DNA from 2 places in the Pseudoalteromonas sp. XMcav11-Q genome. Region 1 is predicted to be linked to the other one. Evidence: predicted binding sites of a transcription regulator. Region 1 holds the regulator's gene; the other holds the start of a gene.

Region 1 (4,429 bases):
AGTTTATGGAGGGTTTCAAGCAACACAGGATCGGCAGCTTCGGGTTCCTCTCGGTTTTGAATACAAGCGAACATTTCGTTGATCGTATCCAAAGATTGCAAAATAACATCCATTAATTCTGACGTTACTTTTCGCTGCCCTTGTCTTAGTACATCAAACACGTTCTCTGCACCGTGACAGGCATCAACCAGTTCGGTCATACCGAGGAAGCCTGCTCCACCTTTAACAGTATGGAAGCCACGGAAAATCGCATTGAGAAGTTCTTTATCTTCGGGATTATTTTCTAGTTCAACAAGCTGTTCAGATAACAGTTCTAATATTTCGCCTGCTTCAACAAGAAAGTCCTGCAAGATATCTTCATCGACTTCAAAGCTCATACACACTCTCCAACTAGAAGCCTAAACTAGATAGCAAGTCATCGACTTCGTCTTGACCAGAAACCACGTCATCTCGCGATTCAGCGTCAATAATTGGACCTTCAGGTCCAGACAATTCATCACTGATAGTCTCAGTTGTTTTTATTTCGTTTTCATTCGCATTTTCTGCAACTGCAGGCGCTTCATCCGAAGTACCAAACACAGTTAGAAGGTGAATGAGACTATCTTCTACTTCTCTCACAAGCTCAATGACTCGACGGATGACCTGCCCAGTCAAATCCTGATAGTCTTGCGCCATCAGCACATTAGTCATTAAGCCTTGTAATTCGTCTGTACGTGTCTTTGAAGTCTGCATAAAGCTGTCGAGATCATGACACAGAGATTTAAACTCACCGAGTTGAATATCTCTGCTCATCAACCGATCCCAAGTAGGCTTTATTTGTGCTAACTCATCCGCAAGATTCTGCGCAAGAGGTAAGCTTTCTTCGACCGCGTCCATCGTTTTATTAGCAGCGCTTTCTGTCATTTCCATAACATAATTAAGACGCTGCTTGGCGTCAGGTATAGCCTCTGTCGTGAGATCTGAGAGTCGAGTATCCAGCTCAAAGTTCTTCAAGGACTCGTGTAATTGGCGAGTTAGCTTTCCAACTTCTGCAAATAACTCCGATTGCTCTTTGTTAGCAGCTTCTAAAATCAGCTGGTCAGCTTTTTCTTGTTCACCTTGCTCTAGTAGCTCAACAAGTTGCTTGGCTTGTTCAAGTGTAATTTGCGGCGCAGCATTTACAGACATAGGCCATATCCCCTTGCTGTTTAGCCTAGTCGCTCAAATACTTTTTCAAGCTTAGTCTTGAGCGTACCTGCAGTAAACGGTTTAACAATATATCCGTTCACCCCAGCTTGCGCTGCTGCAACAATTTGTTCTTTTTTCGCTTCTGCGGTAACCATCAACACTGGAATGTGCTTAAGCTTTTCATCTGCGCGTATTGCACGAAGCAGATCAATACCTTGCATGCCCGGCATGTTCCAATCAGTTACTACAAAGTCAAACTCCTGATTTTGTAGCATCGGAAGTGCTGTACTACCATCATCAGCTTCTTGAACATTGGTAAAGCCTAAATCTCTTAATAGGTTTTTGATTATTCTTCTCATAGTAGAGAAATCATCAACCACGAGAATCTTCATGTTCTTATCCAAAACTTCCTCCAGTGAGGTTCGAACCCAACTATTTTATGTACTCTAATTTATCCAGTCATTGATTTTAGCTTTGAGCTTTATCATTGCCTGACCGTGAATTTGGCTTACTCGAGATTCACTGACATCAAGGATGGCACCAATCTCTTTCAAATTCATTTCGTCGTTATAGTAAAGTGACAACACCAGAGCATCCCTTTCGGGTAGTGCTTTGATAGCATTTACTAAAGACTCGTTAAAACGTTCATTTTTAACGTTATTAAACGGTTTGTCTAGCGCAAAATCGCTGTTTGCTGGGGTTATCACATCTTCATCAACCCCTAGATCCTCAATGCCGATGACTTTACTTGCATTTACATCATGTAAAATATGATGGTACTCATCTAAAGATATATCAAGTTTTTCAGCGATTTCAGTGTCTTTTGGTTCGCGGCCAAGGAGAGATTCGAGCTCAGATATCGCTTCGGCTACCATTCTGCTGTTTTTATGTACGGACCGAGGGGCCCAATCTCCGCGACGGATTTCATCTAGCATTGCACCTCGGATGCGTATCCCCGCAAAGGTCTCGAAACTAGCGCCTTTAGTAGCATCGAAATTTTTAGATGCTTCAATCAATCCAATCATACCTGATTGAATTAGATCGTCGAGCTGCACACTTGCCGGAAGCCGAGCGATCAGGTGACATGCCACTTTTTTGACAAGTGGAGCATGTCTCTCGACCACTTTATGGATATGGTCAGAAGTTTGATATCCCGCAGCTCTGTTGACCGGAGAAGCCATAATCACCCGTTTACAAGTTGTTCAATGAAAAATTCTAGATGACCGGAAGGTTGATGAGGAATTGGCCATTTAACTGCCTTGGCAGCAAGTCCTTTAATTGCAACTGCTGCTGGAGAGCTCGGAAATAAATCCACGATTGCTCTTTGTCTACGAGAGGACTTACGCATGTTTTCGTCAAATGGTACTGTGGCCACTAATTCCAATGCTACATCAAGAAAACGGTCTGTAACTTTTGAAAGTTTAGCAAATAATTCTTGCCCTTCACGCATACTGCGGACCATATTGGCAACTATTTTAAAACGATAAACGCCATGCTCTCTGCTTAAAACTTTGATCAACGCATAAGCATCCGTAATAGAAGTCGGTTCATCACACACAACAACCATCACATCTTGTGCAGCTCGAGAGAAGCTCAGAACCATATCTGAGATACCAGCTGCGGTATCAACAATTAAAACATCAAATTGAGTGTTAAGCTCGCTAAATGCGCGAATAAGTCCAGCATGCTCTGCGGGAGTCAACTCCACCATGCTTTGAGAACCCGAAGTAGCTGGCACAATTTTGATACCAGCGGGACCTTCTACGAGAATCTCATCTAGTTCACATTCACCCGACAACACATGTGAAAGGTTCTTTTCTACTCGGAGCCCTAACATCACATCACAGTTTGCCAAGCCCAAGTCCGCATCTAAAACGAGAACTCGCTGTCCTTGTTGGCCCATAGCGATGGCAGTATTGAGCGAGACATTGGTTTTACCCACCCCACCTTTACCACCGGTCACGGCTATTACTTTTACACCCTGGTTGCTATTTTGACTCATTCTACGCAGGCCACTTGCTTGATCTAAAACTGTGTTAATCATACATTCCTACTGACTCTGACGCTACAGGTACACGTCGAGAGTGCTGTGCTTTTATTCTTTTTAAATACAATTGCTCAGCCTTTTTTACTAGCTTTTGAGCATTTGCTACGCGAATGTCTTCTGGCACTCGCTGACCGTTGGTAAGATACCCTATTGGCAAGCGATTTTGAATCGCTATGCTAATTATCTCACCCAAACTTAGACTTTCATCAAGTTTTGTGAAAATACAGCCACTTAAATTTACTTTTTTGAAGTGTCTTACTGTTTCTTGTAACACATTCATCTGTGCTGTCGCACTCAACACTAAATAGCTACGAATATCTACTCTCGCGCTACGCATAAGTGTATTTAACTGTTCAGTTAAGCGCAAATCTCTTTGACTCATTCCCGCCGTATCTATTAATACTAGACGCTTATTGCGTAAATGATAAAGCACTTCTGCAAGTTCATTTGCATCTTTAACTTGTTTAACCGGACAACCGATGATTCTACCATAGGTAGCTAGTTGCTCGTAAGCGCCGATTCTATAGGTATCGGTGGTTATTAGCGCCACTTTATCTGCACCGTATTTTTGTGCGCCTAATGCCGCTAATTTTGCAACCGTTGTGGTTTTGCCAACACCAGTTGGACCAACCATTGCAAATACGCCACCTTGACGAAGAATATCATTGTTGGTGGTGTGCATTTGGTTAATTACCATATTCAACAGCGCGTCCCAAGCTTCTTTACGAGACACATCATCAGGGATAAAACATGCCATTTGCTCAGCGACATCTTTGTCTATGCCCATTCCTTCCAGACGATCTACAAGGCACGCACGGGTTGGATCGCGACGAGCCATTTCTTGTTTCATTAGACCAGATACTTGATGTTCAAGTAATTGACGAATAGCGTTCATCTCTTCACGCATCGCACTCATTTCGTCAGGCTTGGCATTTAACTCAGGTAAATCATCACCAAAACCGTTGTCTAATTCATCAGACTCGATCCACTGCTGTGGTTGCTCAAATCCATCATCATCAAAGTCAAAAGATTGGCGACGAGCTTGCTGTGGCTTCGCTTGGTGCGCCGGCGCAGCAGTTTGTGTTTTACGTTGGCTGCTTAACATTTGCTCTGTATCAATCCCCGACTGGGAGAACATAGAAGCAAGTTCTGGTGAGCGAGGACGCGGCGCTTGACGCTCTAGCAATGCCGCTAAGCTATCGGCAACTTGCGCTT
Region 2 (4,429 bases), on a different contig from region 1:
AAAACCACTACTTGAGCATCATATCGAGCGTTTAAAAGCGGCTGGGATCTGCGATATCGTGATAAATCTTGCATGGCAAGGTCAGGTGATAAAAGACTATTTCGGCAATGGTAGTCACTTCGGTGTCAATATTGAGTACAGTGATGAACCTGAGGGTGGATTAGAAACCGCAGGTGGAATCATTCAAGCACTGCCGATGTTATGTGAACAGGATGACAGCTTTATTGTACTCAATGGCGATATTTTTACGGACTATGATGTCAGCAGCTTAGTGCAGTTACAGCTCGGCAGCACAGCAGAGGGCCATTGCGAGGCGCACATTGTGTTGGTAGAAAATCCCGAACATAATCCTGAAGGCGATTTTTGCCTTGCCCATCAACCGCTCAATCAGCAAAAGTATACCTTGTCTGGCATTGGCAAATATCACCAAAGTTTTTTTACCGAGCTTGGGGCTGGCTTTATAAAACTAGGGCCGTTGCTGCGCAGTGGACTTGAGCAGCATAAAGTTTCTACTGAACTGTATTTGGGCGCATGGGACGACATCGGCACGCCAGAGCGACTAAAAATGATCAACGAAAAGTTAGGATATAGCGATGTGGGGTAAATTATTAGGCACAATTTTCGGCTTTTTATTTGGTCGTTGGCTAGGTGCTATTTTAGGTTTTTATCTCGGCCATTTATTTGATAAAAGTTTGCGTCAGGATTTTGATAAAGTCGGTGGCTTTCAAGGTTTCATGAAAGGTGAAGATCTGCATGAGCGCCAAGCCTTGTTCTTTTCCAGCTGTTTTTCTGTGATGGGACATATTGCGAAGTCTAATGGTCGAGTCAGCGAAATCCACATTCAAGCTGCGTCTGCGTTTATGAGCGAAATGGGCTTGCAGGGTGAAGAGCGAAAAGAAGCACAACATGCGTTTACTGCGGGAAAAAGCAGTGACTTTTCGATAAAAGAAGCGGTTACCGATTTTAAAGAAGCTTTTGCCAGACGCTATGACTTGAGGCAGCTGTTTTTAGAGATTCAAATTCAAATGGCATTTTGTGATGGTCATGTGTCTGATGCGGAGAAGGCCTTACTTAAACAAGTGAGCAAGTATTTAGGCTTTGCAGAAACACACTTTTTATTCCTGCTAAAACGCTACCAAGCAGAATTTGAGTTTCGCCGCTCACAGGCGTCGGGGAGATCGCAACATCAATACCAGCAACATGGCGGCCGTCAACCAGCATCACAAGATAATGGCTTAAGCCGTGCTAAAGCTTTGGCTGTACTGGGATTGAATGAAGAGGCAAATGAGCGTGATATCAAAAAAGCTTACCGCAAACTGATGTCGCAGCATCATCCTGACAAATTGGTGTCTCAGGGATTACCTAAGCATATGATGGAAGTTGCAAAGCGTAAAAGCCAAGATATTCAGTCTGCCTATGAATATTTAAAAAAGAGCTAACTTGAAACACTATAAGACGCGTAAAAAGCCGAGTAACTCCTTTCTGAGCCTTTGATGTTGGAGTGGATCGGTTTTTTCTCCAAAAAGCTCCCGTTGGCGATAATCTAATTTACTGTTTTTTCTCGCCCAGCGCGCTCTGTCCGGCGTATTGTCGACCACAATAGGATTGTCAAAACTGTAGTAAACATCCAGTAAAGCAGGGCTTATCAGAGAAAGGTTGGATGCTAAGTGCTTTTGCCGCGTTGCATTAGGCAGTTGTGGGCTAACAACGGCAAAGGCATCGATACGTAGATTGGGCAGGGTAGCTAAGTGCTCACCGAATAAACCTGCGCTATTACCAAATGCGACAACCACCAACTTTTCTGTTTGAGTCATGGACAGGGTGTTGTAAAGCACCTCAAAGCGGCTGATCAGGGCCATTTTATATTCGTCGAGATTAAATTCTGAAATGGGTGCAAGCGTTTGCTGAGCCGGTTTTTCAGCATCGGGGAGCGCGATGTCTTGCTCTAGCAGACTCGGTGCATAAGAAAGGTCTGGCGGAGTAAGGGTATAGGTGTCGTAGCCATCATCGCTTAAGCGTTTTGCAAGAAAGCTTATGCCGCTGTTATTGAGGGGTGGAGTTTGCATGTCTGGTAATAAGATCACGATGCCTTCACGAGCAGCTGCCATATATTCTTGATGAAATACATAAAAGCTCTCGTTTTCGCTTTCCAACTTAATCAATTGCGATGGCTCGTAGAACCGATTAGCGTCTTGCTGATAAAGAGAACCAAGCGGTGCTGCATCAATATGTTCTGCTGCAAAAGTTGTCGCGGGTAAAGCGGTAACAAGTAATAAAAGCGTTCTGATGATCATGGTACAAGCGCGTAAAATATCATAATTGGTTATCGACCAGTTAAGCGAAAGCTTTAGCTGTCGCTATTTTTTAGCGTTTTAAGTTAAACTGCTCGGCAGTGGAAATGAAAGGAGAAATTTGTGCAGTATAAAGATAGCAAACGAGACTATCTCTTTATGTTTTTGAAAGGGGCCGGAATGGGGGCTGCGGATGTTGTCCCTGGCGTTTCTGGCGGTACTATCGCTTTTATTACCGGTATCTATGCACGTTTTTTAAATGCCATCAAAAGTGTGAACTTACAGGCTTTGAGCACATTGCGCCGTGACGGCCTAAAAGCAACGTGGCAGTACATTGATGGTAGCTTTTTACTGGCGGTATTTTCTGGTTTGCTCATCAGTGCAGCGTCTTTGGCGAAGGTGATCACTTATTTATTGGAAGCACATCAAACATTGGTATGGTCATTTTTCTTTGGTCTTATCGTCGCTTCTTTTATTTATGTTGCAAAACAGGTCTCTCATTGGAACGGCCAAAATATTATCGCCTGCGCAGTTGGTGCTGTCGTGGCCTTTGCTATTACTTCTCTTTCACCAGCTGAAGCGCAAGCATCTCATTGGATGTTTTTTATCTCAGGTGCTATTGCCATTTGCGCGATGATCTTACCTGGGATCTCAGGGAGCTTTATCCTACTGTTATTGGGTATGTATGGTCATGTGCTCAGTGCGGTGAACCAGCTTGAATTTGGCTTAGTGAGTTTATTCTTACTAGGTTGTATTGTGGGGTTAATGTCGTTTTCGCGCCTACTCAGCTGGCTATTGGCGCACTATCAACAAGTAACGTTTTCGCTACTTGCTGGCTTTTTACTTGGCTCGCTTAATTTATTGTGGCCTTGGAAACAAGTGCTTACGACTTACGTGAATTCCAGTGGTATAGAAAAGCCATTGAGTCAGGCCAATATTTTGCCAGCACAATACAGTACGCTGTATGGTCAAGACCCGAATACGTTGGCATGTATTGCGCTTGCCATTGCAGGCCTTGCGCTGATCTTAACCATTGAAAAGATAAGCGAAAAATATTAATAAAATAGACATCTAGAACAATAGACACGCGTTGAGCTTACGTGTCTATTGTTCTAAACCACCCAGTCACAGAAAGTCGCGGCGCTTTTGTAAATGGCGCGACGTAAGTCACAGAATGAATTTTACTTACATCAAAAACCACCAGTGAATTGAACTTAGGTGCATAACTTTTAGTGGGTGTGCCATCACGTTCAAAAAACTGCAGTAGCCCGCCCCAGTCAGGGTGCCAACTTTTGCTTAGGCTAAGTACATAGGCATAAACCCGGCCCTCTGCTTCAACAATATCATTATGTCGCGTTAAATACTGACCACCAATAAATCGTGTTGCTTGGGCAGAGGTACGGATAATGTTCTGTCCAGATATCGCGGAAAAGCAGGACTGTACAGCGCTACTATTGAGGTTATTGTAGAGCTTTTTCAGCGCCTCAGGACTCGTCGATTCTATGGAGTGGCGGCCATACATAAAACCAACGCCACGTGATGCATAGCTATGTATATCTTCGAGCAAGGCTTGCTGCTCTTGTGGTGTTAAGGCAAGAATATCACTGTCTTTGACTGATTTTGCTGCCCCGTTATGAAAAAGTGCGAGTTGGTAGTCTAGGTTACAGAGGCACTCATGTAGTTGTTGAGCGTTTGTATCGTCTAGAATATTTTCAATCCGTGCAAAGCCTTCGTTGCTCAATTTTTGCTGTAATTCAATTTGTTGTTGCTGCGAAAGTTGAAGCATAAATACCTACTGCTGATGTATGGGCCTGTTTGTAATACTGTAAACAGCATGCCTTAGACTTCAGTCCAATGCTGATTACTTTTTATCTATGCTAAAGTGAGTTTGGCTGAAATGCCATCCCTCTGCACTCATCGATAGGCAAAAAAATGAAAATCAATGGACTACTGCTATTCTGTTGCGCATGGGTCATATCCGTGATCCCATCACCAGCCTTGGCGGCTCAAGGCACCTTAGATCTTACCAGCTCGACACTCGGCTTGGTTTGTATTGTTGTCTTCGTTTTAGCATACGCACTTGTAATGCTCGAAGAAAAACTCCATATGCGAAAATCAAAGCCAGTGCTCGTGGCGGC

The links. The regulator FliA, encoded in region 1, starts transcription of late flagellar genes. The targets are predictions, from matches to a motif close to CTAAAGNTNNNNNNNNNNNNGCCGATA.
Region 2: the regulator FliA is predicted to act here: its motif matches at 2,325-2,351, upstream of ABMY45_RS12245 (DUF3530 family protein).

The regions. Positions count from the first base shown of each region.
Region 1 covers NZ_JBECOX010000005.1:168,231-172,659, forward strand. The annotation lists gene ABMY45_RS10155 (chemotaxis protein CheA) at 1-377, opposite strand, end outside; gene ABMY45_RS10160 (protein phosphatase CheZ) at 391-1,167, opposite strand; gene cheY (chemotaxis response regulator CheY) at 1,188-1,571, opposite strand; gene ABMY45_RS10170 (RNA polymerase sigma factor FliA) at 1,614-2,348, opposite strand; gene ABMY45_RS10175 (MinD/ParA family protein) at 2,351-3,211, opposite strand; gene flhF (flagellar biosynthesis protein FlhF) at 3,204-4,429, opposite strand, start outside.
Region 2 covers NZ_JBECOX010000006.1:237,674-242,102, reverse strand. The annotation lists gene murU (N-acetylmuramate alpha-1-phosphate uridylyltransferase MurU) at 1-604, shown strand, start outside; gene djlA (co-chaperone DjlA) at 594-1,439, shown strand; gene ABMY45_RS12245 (DUF3530 family protein) at 1,449-2,294, opposite strand; gene ABMY45_RS12240 (DUF368 domain-containing protein) at 2,415-3,350, shown strand; gene ABMY45_RS12235 (2OG-Fe(II) oxygenase family protein) at 3,388-4,077, opposite strand; gene nhaD (sodium:proton antiporter NhaD) at 4,224-4,429, shown strand, end outside.